3 regions of the Paenarthrobacter sp. 10L412 genome follow, and region 3 is predicted to be linked to each of the others. Evidence: riboswitches for the same ligand, from Rfam matches in the RefSeq annotation. Region 3 holds a riboswitch; each other region holds the start of a gene.
What was found. Region 3 has a riboswitch for cyclic di-AMP ahead of AC1DD7_RS17300 (M23 family metallopeptidase). Riboswitches for the same ligand answer to the same signal wherever they lie in the genome.
Positions count from the first base shown of each region.

Region 1: linked by a shared signal. The riboswitch ahead of AC1DD7_RS14015 (hypothetical protein) and the one ahead of AC1DD7_RS17300 (M23 family metallopeptidase) in region 3 are both predicted to bind cyclic di-AMP.
Region 2: linked by a shared signal. The riboswitch ahead of AC1DD7_RS16805 (NlpC/P60 family protein) and the one ahead of AC1DD7_RS17300 (M23 family metallopeptidase) in region 3 are both predicted to bind cyclic di-AMP.

Region 1 is NZ_JBFTJT010000009.1:90,929-97,509, reverse strand. Features, by position in the region: gene AC1DD7_RS14050 (LacI family DNA-binding transcriptional regulator) at 1-152, opposite strand, end outside; gene AC1DD7_RS14045 (helix-turn-helix domain-containing protein) at 425-832, shown strand; gene AC1DD7_RS14040 (hypothetical protein) at 913-1,164, shown strand; gene AC1DD7_RS14035 (alpha/beta fold hydrolase) at 1,518-2,336, shown strand; gene AC1DD7_RS14030 (DUF6480 family protein) at 2,467-2,742, shown strand; gene AC1DD7_RS14025 (ATP-dependent DNA ligase) at 2,867-3,934, opposite strand; gene AC1DD7_RS14020 (hypothetical protein) at 3,982-4,215, shown strand; cyclic di-AMP (ydaO/yuaA leader) riboswitch at 4,345-4,495, shown strand; gene AC1DD7_RS14015 (hypothetical protein) at 4,498-5,826, shown strand; gene AC1DD7_RS14010 (AEC family transporter) at 6,071-6,581, opposite strand, start outside.
Region 2 is NZ_JBFTJT010000011.1:135,387-141,967, forward strand. Features, by position in the region: gene AC1DD7_RS16775 (NAD-glutamate dehydrogenase) at 1-439, opposite strand, end outside; tRNA gene AC1DD7_RS16780 (tRNA-Cys) at 549-619, opposite strand; gene AC1DD7_RS16785 (hypothetical protein) at 724-1,197, opposite strand; gene hutG (formimidoylglutamase) at 1,269-2,228, opposite strand; gene AC1DD7_RS16795 (NCS2 family permease) at 2,302-3,744, opposite strand; gene AC1DD7_RS16800 (copper resistance CopC family protein) at 3,858-4,481, shown strand; cyclic di-AMP (ydaO/yuaA leader) riboswitch at 4,656-4,824, shown strand; gene AC1DD7_RS16805 (NlpC/P60 family protein) at 4,828-5,592, shown strand; gene AC1DD7_RS16810 (FAD-binding protein) at 5,737-6,429, opposite strand.
Region 3 is NZ_JBFTJT010000012.1:37,679-44,259, forward strand. Features, by position in the region: gene AC1DD7_RS17295 (iron-dependent transcriptional repressor DtxR) at 201-896, shown strand; cyclic di-AMP (ydaO/yuaA leader) riboswitch at 1,098-1,327, shown strand; gene AC1DD7_RS17300 (M23 family metallopeptidase) at 1,334-2,164, shown strand; cyclic di-AMP (ydaO/yuaA leader) riboswitch at 2,310-2,473, shown strand; gene AC1DD7_RS17305 (C40 family peptidase) at 2,478-3,206, shown strand; gene AC1DD7_RS17310 (NlpC/P60 family protein) at 3,305-4,057, shown strand; gene AC1DD7_RS17315 (HNH endonuclease) at 4,287-4,787, shown strand; gene AC1DD7_RS17320 (NTP transferase domain-containing protein) at 4,830-5,732, shown strand; gene AC1DD7_RS17325 (molybdopterin molybdotransferase MoeA) at 5,729-6,581, shown strand, end outside.

The DNA.
Region 1 (6,581 bases), on a different contig from region 3:
CGGGTTTCCTCGGAGATGCTGGCATTTTCGCGGTTGCTCAGCACGAACGAGACTGCGGTCCGGGAGACGCCGGCGTGCTTGGCGACGTCATTCATGGTGACTCCCCGCTGCCGCACAGCCGCGGCGTTGTTGGGGGTGGTGCTTTTCGCCATTGAATGCTCCGGGTGTTGGTTCGGGTTGGTTCTGGTTGGTAATGCATTGGTTTGGTAACGCGCGTTACTTGGAACGTGTGATTTAGGTTACGCGCGTTACCTGTTTCCTGTCAACGTATTCTTTTCGCCTAACCCCGCCCGCCCGCGCCCCGACTCGACGACGCGCTGCGCACAAGACGACTCCTACCGTCTTGCACGCAGCGAACCATCGAACCGGGCCATCTCCCCTTGTCCAGCGCAGACACCAGCCACCACCGCGCTAGGCTTCTGCCATGGCATTGATAGCTCCCCGCGTTACAGCCGGCCTCCCCGCCGACGACGCCCGGAATCTGGCGCGCTCCCTCCAGGACAGCGACGACATCACCGTGTTCGTCGATGGCACGGTCCACCGCCTGCCCGATCAGGCGAGGGACGCCGTCGTCGATCTTCTCGAAAGGCTGAGCCGCGGCGAAACCATCACGGTCAGCAGCGTGGAGGAAATGCTCACGACGTCCCAGGCCGCGGAGCTCGCAGGCATCTCACACACCTACCTGCGCAATATGACCGACCGCGGAGAAATCCCCGTGGAGTACCGCGGCACGCATCGGCGAATCCGCCAAGCGGCGATCATGGAGTGGCTGGAAACCCAGAAGCGGAAGCAGGCCGAGACCTCCGTGGGAAATGACGCTCGCAACGACTAAAAGCGTCGGAGTGATAAGGATCAAGCAACGATCCCAGCCAACGGGCCAGCACCTGATTAGCCCGGGGTTACGCTTGTTCGGTGGGCAATTTCAAAGGGTGGCATATCGTGGCCGGGGTGGCCGCAATGGCCCTTGCCGCACCCTTGGGATCGGCCATGGGATTGAACTTCGTAGCTACCTTCATGTTTGCTTGCGTCGTGTTCGTCGCGGTCGCCATGTGGACAGAATCCAAGATCGCCCGACGCCGGGACGCGGCTGATGCTGCGGCCGCCCCAGACGCTTCGCGCGCGGCCGGCGACCCCGCCGAATCCGACGACGCCACCCGGGACTAGGTTCCGGGGCGGGTGGACAGCGGCAAATCGTTGGCCAAGTCCTCATGCTCCTTGCTAGGCTGAGTGCGAAGTCCCCGGACCCGCCTCTCTGGACCAGAGCCATGATGCGGCCGGGGTTATTTCTTTGAATTGCCAGTCTAAGCACGTGATTTGCCTGGCCTTCCTCAGATCCGGGTTTATCCACAGGAGGGCTACCGCGGCGCTGTGTATGATCTGCAACCGCGCCGCGAATTTGCCATCTGCCAGCTCCTCCCTTACAGGAAGCCTCGGACGCTATTCTCAACAAACAGGCACGAAGAGCTATGGAGTCGCAGGGCTATCCAAAGCACAATTGAGAACCGGAGGTTCGGGAGCTGACGACGCTACTATCTGCCGACGTCGAGGCCTGCGGGCTGACCGGCCGGATTCTTTGGACGGATGGAACGGCACCGCCGCGGCCGGGCAGCCATGCCAACCCCGAGCCTGCCAAATCCGGGGATCAGAGGGAGCCTGCTTACATCCTCATCCACGGCATCGGCGTTTCGCACCGCTACCTCGCCAGGCTTCATGCCGTCCTTGCTGCGAGCGCCCCCACCTACTCGCTGGACCTTCCAGGCTTTGCCGGGACGCCAAAACCCGGCCGGCAACTTTCCGTTGAGGACTATGGCGCGTTCATTGCCGAGGCACTTAAGGCGTGCGGCCTTGATTCGTACATCCTGGTGGGTCACTCGATGGGCGTGCAATTCGCCATCGAAGCCGCCCTCCGCGAGCCTGAGCGCGCGATGCACCTGGTCCTCATGGGCCCTGTGGTGGACTCCCGGCACAAGAATGTGACGCGGCAGTCGGTGGCCCTGTTCCTGGATGGCCTTCTCCGCGAAAGCCCATCGTCCAACTGGATTGTGATCACCGACTACCTGAAATGTGGGCCGCGCTGGTACCTCACGGAGCTGCCCGTGATGATGAAATACTCGACCGAGAAGCAGTTGGCCAAAGTCCGAACTCCCGTGCTGGTGCTCCGAGGGAGCCGCGATCATGTGGCCGGGCCGGAATGGGCGCTTCGCCTCTCGCGGGCAATCCCGGAAGGGCGGCTGGTGGAAATCCCCGGCGTGGGCCACGTTGCACAGCACATGCGCCCCAAAGCCGTAGCAGACGCTATCAGGAGCTTTGTGGCGGCGACATCCCGCCAGAGTTAGGCATCCCGCCAGAGTTAGGCACTAATGCACGACGGCGGATCCCGGCGTGGGTGCCCCTTGTTGGGTTTGCGATCTGGAGACTAGGCTGGCCGGGCAAGCACAATAGTAAGTTTGCTTAGGAAGGGCGACCATGACCAGCTATGACCCTGAGGACGATCCCCGGACCTTCGGCGCCTCTGGCGCAGCCGAGCCAGGCGACACGGCGGGCGACACCGCTGGCGACCCGGACGATGTCCACACAGATCCAGACATGCGCCAGGACGAAGACAACGATCCTGCAGCTTCCGCCAACCCCGATCCCCTGGACGGCAACGTCACGGGACTGGAGCCTGGTGGTGGCGTACCCCCCGGCGAAACCCCGCCTGCAGAGGACAGCATGAGCAGCGACCAGGGGCACGAAGAGTAGCTCGTCCCGAAGCCGCTAATACGTTGCCAAGCCGCTAATAAGTGGTTGGGCAACAACTTAACAGCGGTCCAACAACGTAACAGCGGCTCAACAACGTAGAACCACATCTGAGGAGCAACAAAGGCTACGGCAGCCTCAGGATCTCCCCCAGGTCATAATCAGCTGGCTCCTCCAGTTGCGAGTAGGTGCAACTCTCCGGAGTCCGGTCCGGCCGCCACCGACGAAACTGGGTGGTGTGCCGGAACCGCTCGCCTTCCATGTAGTCATAGGCAACCTCGATGACGAGCTCCGGCCGGAGGGGAACAAAGGAGAAGTCCTTGCCTGCGCTCCACCGGCTCTGCGCACCCGGCATTCGGGAACCCGTAGCTGCGGCATCTCCTTGGTCGGCCCACTGACCCCAAGGATGTTCGCTGAATTCCGTCTGGTACGGCTCAAGTTCGGCCACCAAGCTTTCGCGCTTGGCCATGGAAAATGAGGCCACCACCCCCACGTGCTGCAGCTGACCGGCGTCGTTATACAGCCCAAGCAGCATCGACCCGACAACCTTTCCCGTCTTGTGCCAGCGGAATCCAGCTACCACGCAGTCCGCGGTCCGTTCGTGCTTGGTTTTGAACATAACCCGCTTGTTCGGCTGGTACGTCCCCCCGAGTGGTTTGGAAAGTATGCCGTCGAGCCCAGCGCCTTCCAGCTGCACGAACCACTCTTGTGCTTGGTCGAGTTCGGTCACCGCCGGCGTTACGTAAACAGGCGCCTCAGCCTTGGCCAGTGCCTTCTCCAAGGCGGCTCGACGCTCGGAAAACGGCTTGTCCATGAGGTTCTCCCCGCCCAGGCCGAGGATGTCGAATCCGATGAAGGAGGACGGGGTGCTCTCGGCAAGCATCCGCACCCGGCTATCGGCAGGATGGATGCGCTGTTGAAGGCCCTCGAAGTCGAGCCTGTTGTCAGCTATGAGGACGATCTCGCCGTCGATCACGCATTTGTCCGGGAGGTTCTTCTTCAGGGCTTCCACCAGTTCAGGGAAATACCGTGTCATGGGACGTTCGTTGCGGCTGCCCAGGATGATCTCATCCCCGTCTTTGAAAACGATGGTCCTGAACCCGTCCCACTTGGGCTCAAAGTGGCCCACATCAGGGATCGAAGGAACGGACTTGGCAAGCATGGGCGAAATGGGCGGCATCACTGGGAGGTCCATACGACTATGTTCTACCTGCCGCTCGCGGCGGAAGCTAGTCTTGGGCGATGGATATCTTGGCCGTTCTAGTGGCGGTACTGGCAGCGCCTGCCCTCATTGCGGCCCTTTGGTTCTGGGTCTCCCGCCAGAACGGCAAGGGGAGAGTCCGGCGCGGCGCCACGGGTGGGATGCTGGGTGTGGCGGACGAAATTTTCCGACCCGAGACCCATTACGCACACCAAGTCCAAAGGATCCAGCACGAGCTGCCAGCTCCGGCTCCGGCCCCGGAGCCTAAGTCCTAACGGACCTTCGCGCCGGAAGGCGTCCCGCCCGTTACATTAATGTGACTTTACTATGGCGCTCATGTACGGTCTAAGAGCGACCCGTATCTCCGCTGGGCCGCTTCCGGGTTGACGCCGAGCTCTGCCGCAAACCGGGATCCGCCAGACTCGCGGCAGAGACGGGGGACCCAGAGTTCCCGGGCCTGATTTTTCATGGGCCCTTGGGGTGAAGCCGCCATGTGCGGCCGGACGGCCTCGTCCGAACCCGACAGCTAACCTCGCAGGCGTTGAGAGGCAACCACCATGTCCCCAACCATGGATCAGCCGCGCCGCGCCCAAATAGCGCGCGAGCGTACCCAGCCAACCGGACGCCGTCGGGCCCAACCCAGCGGATCCTCCATCAGCACGCCAGAAGCAGAAGCAGGTTTAACAGGCACGACGCCGGAACCCGCCACTGCTTCCACTCCCGCCCCTGCGGCACCCACCACGCGCGCGGCCGCTCGCGCGGCAGAGCGTGAACGGGCAGCCCAGGCAGTTATTTCTGCTGAGACAGCTCCCGCTAAAACTGCTCCAGCAGAAACAGCACCGGCGGACTCTGCTCCGGCGGATTCTGCTGCGGTAGTTTCTGCTCCTCTGGAGCCGGCAACTGCTGCGATTCCAACTGTTCAGGCGCCCGAACCGGTCACTCCCGAATCGGCTACGAATCCAGAGCCCGCTACCGCCGCCATCCCGATCGTTCAGGCGCCCACGCCCGCTGCTGCACCCACCCCCGCCGCGCACGAACCGGAACCCGCCACGGCTGCCATCCCGATCGTTCAGGCGAAGAGCCCTGCCCAGCTCGCCGCGGCCGCGACCGCCTCCGCTGGCCTCGCAAGCCGGAAAGCCATGCGCGCCCAAGAATCGGAGAGCGGAACAGCCCCTTCCGTGACAACGGCCGTCCAGTCCTCGGCAGGCGTCGCCCCTGCTTTCGGAGCGTCGTCCTTCAGCCACGAACCACACGCCGTCCTCACAAAGGCCGCCTCGGTCAAGACAATGGGCCAGCGCATGGCAGTCGTCGCTGGAGCATTGGGCTTGGTATTGACCGTTGGCACCATGAGCCAGGCCTTCGAGCTTCCCTTCTTTGGGAAGGAAACACCGACCCAGGAAGCCAGTGACGCAAAGTCAGGTGGCGACAGCAGGCAGTCAACTTCGGCCGCCCCTGCGCCCAGCTCGTCCAACTCCACTGCATCCGCTTCGTCGGCCACCAGCGCGGCCGGACAGCCGGCAACTGTTGCAACGCAGTCGTCGGAAGAGGCACCGGCTCAGGGGTCGTCGTCGTCACTTCCGACTCCGCAAGTTTCACTCGCGGATCCTGTTTGGGTCCCTTCGTCAGCCCCGTCGGCCGTTGTTCCTGTTCCGGGCGTGACAACTCCTGTCCCAACCCAGCCGGCCCCGAGCCCGGTTCCGTCGGACACGGTTACCACCCCACCTGCCACGACGACGCCGACGCCCACCGTCACTCCGGCGCCTACTCCAACACAGACTCCGGCGCCAAAGCCAAAGCCGACCGGGAGCCCCAGCACCACGCCGTCCAACGGTTCAGCACTGGATCTGGACGGCATACTCGACGGCGCCACAGGGATCTTGAAGTGAGCACGCAACTTCCCAGGACCAGCAAGCATGTCGGATGGCACGGCCGGTACTGCAGCAGCAGCCGCACTGCCACCTTCCGTCATCGGATAGGCCGCTGGAGCTGCCAGCGGCTGCGACGAGCCTAGGGAATCACGGCATCAAGAATCACTGCAGCGAGAAATCACTGCAACGAGATGAGGCAGGCACCTACCGGGTGCCTGCCTCTTCTGTTCCGCGCGTCGCTTGTTCCTGGTATGAATCGCTTCTACCCAAGCAGCCACGCCACCACAACCAACGCCACTATGCAAAGCACGGTTGTGCACAGGATGACGTCCCTGGCCATTGTCATTCCGCGTCCGTAGGGGGAAGCGAAAAGGAAGACGTTCTGGGCGGTTGGAAGTGCGGCCATGATGACGCTGGCCAAGAGGTGTTGCCCCTCCAGGCCGAACACAAAGCGCCCCAGCACCCAGACCACCACGGGCATGCCCGCCACCTTCAAAGTGGTTGCCACCACGGTCCCCACGCGGCCATCGCCTTTTTGGAGGGGCGCCTTGCCTGCCAGCGACATGCCAAAAGCCAGCAGAACCATGGGGACGGCAGCGCCGGCCAGCATATCAATGGGTTTCTGGACGAGCTCCGGCGCATCCCACCCCGTCAGAGCCATCACCACCCCCAGGCCCGAGGCGATAATCATGGGATTGGAGAAGGGCTGCAAAAGCATCCGTTTCCACGAGATTTTTGTGCCGCCTGCCACGCCCAGGACGCTGAGGTAGAAG
Region 2 (6,581 bases), on a different contig from region 3:
GTCCGTCGTCGTGCTCGTCCGGCGAAGGGACAGGTGCCGTCGCCCGCGCATGCTCCTCGGAACGTTCGACGCCGGTGGGCAGCCCCGCGCGGTGAGGTCCCCTGTGGATATCGGTCAGGCGGTGGGTGGCCGGGTCCCGCGTGACGCTGAAAGTGGGGTGCACCAGAAGTCGGATGGAAGCCGTGTCACGAGCGATCTCCGCTGTTACGGAGGGAACGAGGTAAGGCATGTCATCCGAGACAATTGCCACCAAGCTGGTATCTGTTTCGTTCAGGACGCCGATGACTGCCTGTCCAGGTTCACGGCGTTCTGCCAACGAGCGGTGATAGCGTGCCCGTTCCAACAAGGTTTCGGGAGTGTAGCTGCGGACGTCGTCGTCCGTGACGTGCTCGTAGTAGTCGGTCAGGAATCCGTCCGCCGGCTCCATAATTGGTGCCATGTCGCTGCGCCTCCGCTGCGCAAAGGAGCGGCCGTGCTGCTGCGGTCGGCAAAGTCCATGCGCCTCATTTCATGATCGCTGGCGCGGGGCCGGGGGTAAAGACCAAGAGACGTGGTGGCGGGATTCGAACCCGCGTGCGCTGCTTTGCAGGCAGCTCCCTGGCCTCTCGGGTACACCACGTGCAAATGACACTAGGCGCCCGAACCCGGGAGGATCAAAGTTCATTGCCCCGGCTTTCGCAGGGCTACGTTGGCTTTCCGGGGACTACGTTGCTTTTCCCAGGATTACCGAAAAGCTACGGAACGTTGCCCTTGGTGACGCCCCCGCCGGGCCAGCCTCGAAACGCCCGCCGCCACCAGCAGAGTGAGAATGGCGGCAGCTGCGTGGGTGTAGAGCATCAGGTCGGCAGCATGCACTTCGCCTGAACCCGGCTGACTGTCCGCAGGAACGGCCACAGGTTGCTGGGGCTGCCCGTGCAGATGGTCAAGGAACCCGACGCCGGAGAACGAGCCACCCAAGGCATCGAAGCCGAAGAACAGCAATTGCTGGGCCACGCCGGACAGCAGCAGCAACAGGATGGGCCCGTGGATCCAGCGGACAACCAGCTGCGCGGCCAGGGCAGAGAGGGCAACGAAAGCCAGCAGAACGGGCATCGCCGGGGAGCCGCCACCGGAAATGACGTGTGCGGAAAGACCCAAAGCGACAGCAATGGGTCCGGCCACCCAGGCCCACTTGTCCTGCACAGGAGTTGCGCCCATCGCCGTCCTTCCCTTCCCCACAGGTTAAACCCCCACAGGTTTAAACGCAGGACAGCGACTGGGAACAGGGGCTACGCCAACAGCGTGTTTACCAGCCGTGCTGCCACTTTTGCGGTTCGTCCATCAATATCGAACTCCGGGTTCAACTCGGCAACGTCCAGGTGCAACAGCGTCCCGCTCGCGGCTACTTGGCGGCACACAGCATTGATCACTGGCAGCGCCACCCCGTACGCAGCGGGGGCGCTGACGCCCGGCGCCACCGAAGCAGGCAGCACGTCCAGGTCGATCGTCAGGTACAGCAGGTCGATTCCAGCCACGAAGTCGGCTACGAACGTCTCGACGCGCTCCGCGGAACAGTCCTCGTCCAGCAAGTACTTCACGCCCAGGCGGTCAGCGGTGTCAAAGAGCGTGCGGGTGTTGTTGGGCTCCGAGATTCCGACGACGGCGTACCGCAGTTCGCGTCCAGCGGCGGCTTCTTCCTGGGCCATCTGGAGGAACGGGGTGCCGGAACTCGGAGTGGGCTCATCGCGCAGGTCAAAGTGGGCATCCAGGTTCAGTACCCCCAACCGCTTTCCGCTGCGCACCGCATTGGATCCGGCAACCCCCAGGTAGCTGGCAAATGCCGTCTCGTGGCCGCCGCCCAGCACCACGGTGAGGTTTCCGGCGTCGAGCAGTTCCGAGATGGCGTGTCCGGCGCGCTGCTGGCCTTCTTCCAGTGAGTCGTCCTCCACAACCACGTCGCCGGCGTCGAACACGTCACGGTCCAGGTGGAACGCCAGCGGAGCCATCGCCGAGCGGATGGCGGCCGGAGCCGCCGCGGCACCCACGCGGCCCTTGTTGCGCTGCACCCCGGCGTCGCTGCAGAAACCCAGCACGACGGCGGGACGCGAGGCGCCAGGAGCGGCAGGGGAAGTAAGGGGTGCCACGGCCTGCCACCAGCGGCGATGTTCGTCGCCGTCGCCGTCAAAGCGGCCGGTCCATGGCGTGGGAAGGACGTCTACGGAGGGGTTGGTGCTGGTGTTTGGGGCCATGCTTTAAGCACACCCCACCTGCGTGCCGAAAAACAGCCATGGGGTGCTGCAGTGTCTGAGATGCCGGACTTCGCTACTTGACGCCCAACAACTCCTCCACAGTTCCGATGCCGAAGAACAGCAGGAAGGCGGCGGCCACTGCCCACATCAGGGGGTGGACTTCACGTGCACGGCCCTGGAAAGTGCGGATCAGGACGTAGGAGATGAAGCCTGCGCCGAGGCCGTTGGCAATGGAGTACGTGAAGGGCATGAGGGCGATCGTCAGGAACGCGGGAATGCCAACGCCCCAGTCCTGCCAGTCGATCTTGCCAACTTGGGACACCATCATGAAACCCACCACCACAAGCGCAGGCGCCACGGCTTCGAACGGGACCAGGTTGATGAGCGGCGTGAAGAACATGGCCACCAGGAAGAGCAGGCCCGTGACGATGGAGGCGAGACCGGTGCGGGCACCCTCGCCAATGCCCGCGCCCGACTCAACGAAGATCTGGTTGGACGAAACGGACGCGCCGCCACCGACGATTGCGCCCAGGGCATCAACCTGCAGGACGCGGTCCACGTTGGGAATGTTGCCGTGCTCGTCCACGGTTCCTGCCTCGTTGGCCAGGCCCACCATGGTGCCCATGGCGTCGAAGAAGATGCTGAGGAGGATCACGAAGGCCAGCAGCGCAGCAGCCACAAAACCGAGATGTTCGAACGCGCCGAAGGGGTTGGCTTTGCCGATCAGGGAGAGGTCCGGTGCGCCCCATTCGGAAAGTGTGGGAGCCACCAGGGACCAGCCGCGCGGGTTGACGTTCTTTCCGTCGAAGCTGGGGCCAATGTGGAGCGTGAATTCAAGGATGGCGGCCAGGGCGGTGGACACCACGATGCCGATCAGGATTGCGCCGCGGACCTTTCGCACCACCAACGCGATGGTCAGGACCAGTCCGACAGCGAACACCAACGTCGGCCAGCCCATCAGCTTGCCATCCACGCCAAGGCCGAGCGGGACCGTGGTGCCTGCGGCGTCCGGGATACGTCGGACAAAACCTGCGTTGACCAGTCCGATCAAGGCGATGAAGAGGCCAATGCCCACCACGATCGCCGTCTTGAGGGCTTCCGGGACGGCTCTGAAAACGGCCGTGCGGAATCCGGTGAGTACCAGGATGAGCATGGTGACACCCGAAAGCACCACCAGCCCCATCATGTCCGGCCATGTCAGCTCCGGGTGGGAGGCAACCGTTACGGCGACGAATGCGTTCACTCCCAGGCCCGTTGCCACGGCGAAGGGGTGCTTGGCCCAGGCGCCCATGAGGATGGTGAGGATGCCCGCCACGAAGGCAGTGGTTGCCGCTACGGCCGTGAAACCGAGCGATGCCCCGCTTGAGTCTGCCCCGGAGAGGATCAGCGGGTTCAACACCACGATGTAGCTCATGGCGAAGAAGGTCGCGAAGCCGCCACGTATTTCCCGCGAGTATGTGGACCCGCGCTCGGAGATCTTGAAGTAGCGGTCGATTGCAGAACCTTGTTTAAGCATGAAGGTCTCCGGGGATCGGGGGAGTTTGCTCTCAAATCCTATGCCCGCTGATGTGGGGCGTTGGGACGATTCGCCTAGTCTGTAAGGAAGCCAACACTAGGAGAAACCGCCCCATGCGTACCAGCCGCCCGCTTCTGGCCGCCGTCGTAGCCGCTCTCGCTTTCGCTTCCGCGTTGCTGCTGGGAGCCGCTCCGGCCTCCGCGCATGACGTCGCCGAATCAACAACTCCGGCAAACGGTGCCCGGGTGGCTGAAGTGCCGGCGTCGGTATCCATCACGTTCAACAACCGGCCACTGGCCATCGGTTCGGGCGTGACTGTCACCGCTGGGGGCGAAAACTGGGCAGATGGCGCAGTGGAAATCATCGACAACATGGCTGTCCAGAAGCTGCGCCCGGGCGCTCCAGCCGGGGAATACACGGTGGTGTGGCGCGTGGTCAGTTCAGACTCCCACCCGATCGAGGGAACCTTCAAGTTCACAGTTTCCGGGACAAGCACGACGACGGCGAGCGGCTCAGCAGGCGCCTCCCCCTCGGCTTCGGCTGCTGTTCCGACGGCGGGAACAGCAGCCCCCGGTACGGAAAATACTGAGCCGGCTCCGGCAGCTTCCCAACCCTTCCCCTGGAGCATCGTTGGCCTCGCTGTGGTGGCGATCGGTCTCGTGATCTTCCTCGCTGTTACAGCCCGGAAGAAGCTAGCGGCTCCCAACGACGCGGATGGGGAAAATTCCCCGGAATAGCAGGGTTTTCTACATACTTGCGAAGATCTCGAAACGGTCACTGCGACACGCCAAAAACGAACTGCTCGTTACGTAAATGTGACTTTGAAGTGATCTTCCCGTACGGTTGTACCTGTGCCTGTTCCACGTAACGGGCATTTCCGGCCTGATTGCCTAGCTCTGCCGCAGTCCGGAATCCGTTCGCAGACAAACCTACGGCAGAGACGGGGAACCCATTTTGGCCCGCTTTCAGAGCGCGCCTTGGGGTGAAGTCACGAAGCTTCCGCTGCACAGCGGGGGATAGTGGCCGGGTGACTCCCATCCGAATCCGACAGCTAACCTCGCAGGCATCGGGAGAGGCTCTTTCATGTCTTCACGCATTCTTCGCGGCCGTCGTAAGGCGGACAGCGTACGTCCTAATCCGTTCATCTCCATCTCCAAGGCTGTTGCCAGCAACGCATCCGGCGCAGGTCGCCAAGCGGCTGTCATCGCAGCAGCTTCAGGCCTCGTCCTGACGGGTTCCATCGCTGCCCACGCTGCAGAGACCCCCGTTCAGCGCGACTCCAGCCCTGCTACTGTCGCCGAGACCGTCTCCGAGGGTCCCACCAAGGTTGTTACGGCCGCATCCACGGCCACCATCAACTTCGAGCGCCCCGCGGTTGCTTCCGTAGCGGCTCCCGTTATTGAAAAGCCGGCTCCCGTTGCTCCCGCTCCGGTGGCCAAGGCCGCAACGGCTACCGTCCAGGCCGCTGTAACCACTACGGCTACCGCTCCGGTGGCAGCCGCGCCTGCTGCTGCAGCTCCGGCTGTTGGTGGCGTCAACGCCGCTATGGTCGCCTCGGCTTACGCCCAGATCGGCATCATGCAGGACTGCACCGCCATGGTGGAACGGGCCCTCGGCTCCGCAGGTATCCCGGTTGGCGACCTCGCACCCATGCAGTTCCTTAACTACGGCAAGGTTGTCAGCGACCCCCAGCCCGGTGACATGATCGTCCAGTCCGGCCACGTAGCCATCTACATCGGCAACGGCCAGGCCATCAGCGGTGGCATCAACGGCAACCAGACGGGCATCCACCCGATCAGCTGGCTCACCGCAACCGGCCCCATCACGTACGTACGCGCTGGCGCCTAAGCTTCACGCTCCAACTCAAAGGCCGGTGCCTTCGAGGACTCATGTCTTCGGAGGTACCGGTCTTCAGAGTTAACTTTTGTTCGTTTTAGGAACAGGCCTCGGTTGGCTCAACGGTTTCCAAGCCAGGGTTCCAGGCAAGGGGTTCTAGGCAAGGGCGATGCCAGGCCCGGCCGGGAGGGCCACTTTGGATGAGATCGCTTGCCCCACTGCCTTGGCTTGCCGTAGTACTTCCTTGGGCGTGGGTGTAATAAGTTCCCCAACGCCCACCAAGTGCATCCCGACGGCACGCATGGCTGCCACGAAGTTCTGGCCTATGGCGATTCCCAGATCGGCAAGCATTCGGCGTAACTGGCTCTGGGCGCAGCGCGTCACCACGATGTGGTCTGCCAGGAGAACTCCGCTGGCCGTATGCACGGCCCATTGCCGTGGGGTGGATTCAAGGGGGCCATAGACGCTTAGCCCAGCCCTCAGACTGGCCGTGTTCAGGCTTGCGACGGGTCCGTATCCAAGCTGCGAGGACGAGTCGCCACCCAGGAAGTCCAGACGAACAGCGCGTGTGGTGGTGCGGACATCCAGGTGATGGCTGGCTGCGTAGTTGCGCAAATGGCGCAGGATCTCGTTGCGTTCCTGCATTGCCGCGGGGTCTGCTGCGTCGCACCGCTGGAGCATTCCCGTGTGGACCGCTGGTCCGGTGGTCGACAAAGTACCAAAGCCATCCAGCACGATGGAACCTACGCCATAGCGGCTGAGCTCGCTGGCAACAGCCAAGCCGGACAGGCCGGTGCCGATCACCACGGTGGTAGTCCGTTCCGTGACGGAATCAGGAGTGAGTGACACTGCTTGGGTTCCTCCTTGACGTGTGTGCCTTTCGGCAGCGCGTGGGATCGCGTCCGAGTTCCCCAAGCGGCCGCAAATAAATGGCCGGATTGTGTCCTGGGACACTTTTGCCGGCCATTCGGTGACTCGAACACTACCGAACTTTTTCTGCC
Region 3 (6,581 bases):
CTGCGGTTGTCATAGTCCGCCACGTGGAATGCCGGACCACCAGAGGCATTGCTGTCCAGGGAAAAATTATCCAGAGTAATTCCAAATAAGCTAGGCTGGGGTTGACGTTCCTGAGGTGTCGGTTGCACACCGTCCACCTTGGCTGGGACGCGGTACGGTGGAGATTACGCAAGAAATGCGTTCGAGGAGAGCTGAGCTGGATGACGGATCTGATCGATACCACTGAGATGTATCTTCGGACCATTTTGGAGCTTGAAGAAGAGAACATCGTGGCTCTTCGCGCACGCATTGCGGAGCGTCTGCGGCACTCGGGTCCCACGGTTTCCCAGACCATTGGACGTATGGAACGCGATGGCCTGGTGATTGTGTCCAACGACCGCCACCTGGAACTGACCGAAGTCGGGCGCAAGCGGGCCACCGAAGTCATGCGAAAGCACCGCCTTGCCGAGAGGCTCCTGGCGGATGTCATTGGTCTGGACTGGGCGTACGTTCATGACGAAGCATGTCGCTGGGAGCACGTCATGAGCGAACGGGTGGAACGGCGGCTCTATGAATTGTTGGAACACCCCACGGAGTCACCGTATGGCAACCCCATCCCGGGTTTGGAAGCGCTTGGCGGCCTCGCCAACCAGCCCCTTGCCCGGCTGGACGTGAACCTGCTGCATGCGATGGACGGGTACGCTGCCGATTCCCGCGTAGTGGTCAGCCGGCTTGCTGAGCCCATCCAGGTTGAGCCCGAGCTCCTCACCCAGCTCGACGAAGGCGGAATTCGTCCTGGCGCAACTGTCTCCTTGGAACGGGTGGGGGAGTACATCTCCGTCCGCGTTCCCGGCATTGAAGGAGCGCTGGAGCTGCCTCCCGAGGTAGCTGCGCACGTCTTCGTCGCCGTCAGCTGACTCTGACTTTCCCTCTGACCGCGGGGAGTGTCAGATCTCACTTTGGGGTGGTTGGCGCGCGTGTGACCTGCGGATTTCCGCGACTGATGATATGGGTCACCCACAACACGGTCGTTTGGAAAGATAACGAATTTATTACTGCGGGCTTTAATCACCTATAGTTATCTACTAGCGCCGATACCAAAGCGTTACCTGATCTGGAGCCGAGCTCTGCCAGCAGATCAGGTGTGTCATCAACTACTGGCAGAGGCGGGGGAACCACAAGCGGCTGCCTAAAGAAGCAGCCTTGGGGTGAAGTCCGCAGCAGAAGTGCCTACTAACGCAAGTCCTTCCGGGGATACCTGTGTGCCGTTTGCGCTTCGTGCGGACCGGGTCTTTGAACTCTCTGACCCGAATCCGACAGCTAACTTCGCAGGCTTTCCAGAGAGGAACAGAGTTTGACATCGCAGAACGTCAGGGGCCGCCGCCGCGCGTCCGGCCCCGCTGCTGAGCTGCGGCCAGCCCGCGCCGCAATGGAGATCCGGCCACGCGACACCCCGCGTCAGGTGCGCCGCCGTAAGAGCCCGTTGCGCCAGGTAGCCGACTTCGCCGCAGCCAGTGGTGTCGGGCAGAAGGCCGGTGTCGCGCTTGCCGCCACCGGACTTGCCCTGACTGTAGGCCTGCCTGCCACAAGCCCCGTCATGGCCACGTCCGAGTCCGGCCAGGCCGAGGCGGCCCTCTCCGTGCCCGGTGGCAGCCAACCGGAAGTTTCTGCAGCAGCCTCTGCCAAAATCGATTTCAGTCGCGCAGCCGTCGCTACCGCCGCTGATCCTGACGGCAAACTCAAGCAGTTGCTGAGCGCCCAGTCAGCGGGGAGCATCCAGCGCGCCTCCTCACTTGGCACCTTGGGAAGTCCGCTGGACAAGCTGGTCACGGCATCGCCGTTTGGCTACCGTGTCAGCCCCCTTACCGGCGGCACCGGCGACTTCCACCGTGGCCAGGACTTCGTGGCCCAGTGCGGAACCGCCGTTCACGCCGCAGCCGCAGGCAAGGTCACATTCGCCGGGTGGCATGAGTACGGCGGAGGCAACCGCGTCGTGATTGATCACGGCAACGGCCTCGAGACCACGTACAACCACCTGTCGTCCTTCAACGTCAAAGTGGGACAGACTGTCAGCCGCGGCGATACCGTCGCGCTGAGTGGCACCACAGGAGCATCTACCGGCTGCCACCTCCACTTCGAGGTCCAGGTAAACGGCGAAGTCGTAGATCCCATGGGCTGGCTCTGAGCCAGTTGATGGTTGTCTATCGCATTCATGACACGCCCCGTGACCTGAATGTGACATTCACGAACATCTGTTGTACCGTCTAAAGCGCATCGGCTTTTTAGGGGGCCGATGCACTTGAGTGGATTGCCTAGCTCTGCCACCACTCGAGGTCCGTTCGCAAAAATCGTCTGGCAGGGGCGGGGGAACCAATTTTGGTCTTCGAGTCAGAAGACCTTGGGGTTAAGTCGCAAAAGCTTCCTTGAAGCCGCGCGGCCGGATGACTCCCATCCGAATCCGACAGCTCACCTCGCAGGCATTGGGAGAGGCTACCTTCGTGTCATCACGCACTACCCCTGCGCGCCACCGCGCCGAATTGGTTCGCACGAACCCGTTGAACACCCTTTCCAAGGCTGTCTCAACCAATGCAGGCACCGTAGGCCGCCAAGCCGCCGTTCTGGCCGCAGCCTCGGGGCTCGTTCTCAGCGTTGGACTTCCGGCCCAGGCCGCTGACACCGACGTCTCCAAGTCGGAATCCTCCAGCACCCAGCAGTTGGTCGCCACCGCAGTTGTTACCGCGGAGCCCACCGCAACCGTTTCCTTCGAGAGCCCCGTTGTGGCTACCAAGGAAGCTCCCAAGGTTCAGCGGGCCTCCCAGCGCACGGCAACCGAAGACCAAGCGAACGGCACCCTCGCTGCCCTGTCCTCCAAGGCCAAGGATGCCGCTTCAAGCGCGGCAGCCTCAGGACTTGCAGCAATTGCCTACACGGGCATCGGCCACCCCTACGTTTGGGGCGGCACTTCCCCCAACGGCTGGGACTGCTCCGGATTTACCCAGTGGGTTTACGCCCAGGCCGGCATCAGCATCCCCCGCGTCAATGCCTGGACGGTCATGACGCCCACCAGCACGCCTGCCCCTGGCGACCTCGTCGTGCAGAACGGCGGAGCCCACGTGGGCATCTACGTCGGTAACGGCATGATGATCAGCGCTTTGAACCCCAGCCAGGGCACGCTCCTGCACTCCGCGGCCTCCACCGGCACGTCCTCGTTCTACACCCTCCGCTAGAAAATCCCATTCGGGGTAAGCCAGCATGCCCCCCAAGTGCTGGCAGCCCATAACCCGCGTGCGACCCCACCGTGCGCGGATACGAAAAGAGAGTAATCATGACCAGTGCAAACAAGGTTGCACGGCATAGAGCTGAGGCCCCCAAGACCAGCTCACTTGCCGTCATTGCAAAGGCTGTCAGCGACAACGCCGGTGGCGTTGGCCGTCAGGCAGCAGTGATCGCAGCTGCATCGGGCCTTGTCCTGGCCAGCGGCGTTGCTGCAAATGCTGCGGACACCAACGTCCAGCGCGAATCTACTTCTGCGTCCACCCTTGATGTGCAGTCGGTTGCCCAGGCCACCATTGCTGCCGATTCCAGCGTCGCCATCTCCTACGAGCGCCCTGTGGTCAAGACTGTGGAAGCCCCGGCTCCCGTCGTCGAGAAGGCACCTGTCAAGGAAGCTCCGGCTGCTGGCGGCACCGCTACTTTGGCGGTCAACACTGATGCGTCCGCGGCCAAGGCGCCTGCTGCATCCAGCGGCCTCGGTGCGGCTATCGCTGCAGCGGCCTACGCACAGCTCGGCGTCACGCAGGACTGCACCATGCTGGTGACCAACTCGCTGGCCGCCGTCGGTATTCACTTCCACGATTGGCCGGCCGGCTACCTCTCCCTCGGCCGCACGGTCAGTGCAGCTGAAGCCCAGCCCGGCGACCTCGCTTACTATGCCAACGGTGGCTACGGCGGAATGGCACACATCGCTGTTTACGTCGGCAACGGCATGGCAGTCCACGGCGGATGGAACGGATCCACCACGGCACTGTTCAGCGTGAACGTTGGCTCCGGCCCGGTTTTCATCCGCGTCAACGGCTGATCAAATACTCCACGGAACACCCCGCAGGCTCAGGCCGGCGGGGTGTTCTGCTTTAACCACGGGGTGTCCCGCACATGAACTTTCGCCAACACCACAGGCGAAACGGCGGAAAAATTCGTTGATATGGCATATAAGTGCTTACCCTTGTGTTGTCGATCCACAGCCCGTACAAGCAGAGGGCAGCCGGCCCTCGTGCCCCTGACGGGTGCGGCCGTGAAGAGGTACGTGCATGCGCACACTCGTTCTGAATGCTGGATATGAACCGCTGGCGGTAGTAACCTTCCGCCGGGCGCTGGTCCTTGTGCTGACTGGAAAAGCTAGCGTGGTGGCCGAAGGCGACGAGCCTGTCGTCGGGCCACAGGAGATTCTCGGGAGACCATCCGTGATTCTTCTCAATCGCTACATCCGGCCCCGGTACAACAGGATCACTGCCGTGAGCCGCCGCGGGGTACTCCGCCGCGACGGCCATCGCTGCGCCTATTGCGGGAAAACAGCCCACACCATAGACCACGTCCACCCCAAATCCAGGGGCGGCGCGGATTCCTGGGAAAACCTGGTTGCGGCGTGTTTGAAATGCAACAACGCCAAGAGTGACCACACGCTCGCCGAGATGGGTTGGAAACTTCGTTTCAAACCTGGCGTGCCCACAGGAACCATGTGGCAGATCAAAGAACTCGAGAAACCTGCGCCGGACTGGGACCCGTTCCTGTTGCCGGAATCCGCCGCCTGATCGATTTCTGTTGGGCTCCCGCCGTCCGGGTAATCTGGGCGGATGGAGTTCAACGCTGTGATTCTGGCGGGTGGCAGGGCCACCCGCCTCGGTGGCGTGCCCAAGCCCGGACTAACGTTCGACGGCGCCAGCCTCCTTGCGCATGCCGTGCAGGCGGCACGGGGTGCTTCAGTTGTGGTGGTGGTTGGTCCTGACACCTCTGGTATCGGCGGCGTCCTGCCGGATGGAGTTCTTAGCGCCCGGGAGGAGCCGGCCTTTGCTGGCCCTGCCGCCGCGATTGCTGCTGGTCTGGCGGCTTTTCACCAGAATGGGCAGCCAGCGCCGTGGACGCTCGTCCTGGCATGCGACATGCCGCACGCCTCCAGGGGCATTGCGCCCCTCTGGGAAGGATTGCGTGCCCATCCTGAAGTGGAAGGTGCCATGGCCGTCTCAGCCGACGGCCGGCAACAGCCCCTCCTGGGGGTCTACAGCACCACCGCTTTGGAAAGGGAAGTTGCCGTAGCTTCGGCAGCTTCGGGGTTAACGAACTCTTCAGTGTTCCGGCTGCTTGCTAGGCTGAACCTGCTGGCCGTTACTGTCCCCGATGGGTCTACCGATGATGTGGACACGTGGGAGGACGCTGCGGCCCTGGGCATACACAACGAGCAGGAGGCGGACATGAAGAGCCAGGAAGAGACGCTCGAGGATTGGTGCCGCACACTGCTGCAGGCCTTTGAGCTTGAGGGCGTTGAAGTGGACATCAATGAAGTCCTCTCGGTGGCAGGAGTTGCAGCCCACTCCGTGGTGCGGCCTGCGGCGCCCCTGACTACGTTCATCGCCGGTTACGCTGCCGGTATGGCCAGGGGGATCGGACAAGCGGCGGACGACACCGCCATGAGCGCTGCCCTTGACCTGGCCCGCCAGGTTGCCAAGCAATACCTGGAGCCCGGGACTGAGGCGGAATGACCGAGGCCCCCGGACAGGGCCACCACCACGCGGCACACACATGGCATGAGGCCCGGCAACGTGCCTTTGAGGTCGCTGCTCCCATCCCGCCAAGCCCAGTGCCATTGAAGGCTGCCTTGGGAAGGACACTTGCCTCGGATGCAGTGGCCATTCAGGACATGCCGCACTATGCGTCCTCCGCAATGGACGGCTGGGCCGTCAACGGAACGGGCCCATGGATTCTTGTTGAGCCCGGCCACAGACTTGCTCCCCACCAGGCCAGTCCCATCGTCACCGGAGGACTCATTCCGCCAGGCGCCAAGGCTGTTCTGCGCAGCGAAAGTGGCGTTATCACCACGGACGACGACGGTCTTCCGATCCTTGCGCTTGGCGGGTCCGCGAAGCCGGGGGAGCCACGCAATGGCCAGCACATCCGCAAAGCTGCCGAGGAAGCTGCCGAAGGGGACGTGCTGCTCAAAGCCGGCACCATCCTGAATCCTGCGCACATTGCCTTGGCTGCCCTGGCCGGTCTGGATGAATTGGAAGTCCTGGGGAAACCTTTGGTGCGGTTTCTCCTGACGGGGTCGGAAGTGGTGACGCAAGGCGTCCCCGTGCCAGGCAAGGTCCGGGATACCTTTGGCCCTCAGCTCGGCGCCGTCGTCGAACTCCTGGGTGGCATCGCAGGAGAGCAACTTAAGGTAGGCGACAACTACGACGACTGGCTTGCGGCTTTGCAGGACACCGAGCCTGAACCCGCGTCACCATTTGCCGCAGCGGAGCCGCCGGCCGACGTCGTGATTACTACGGGCGGGACCGGACGCTCAGGGACGGACCATTTCAGGAGGGCCGTAGCTGAACTGGGCGGCCGGC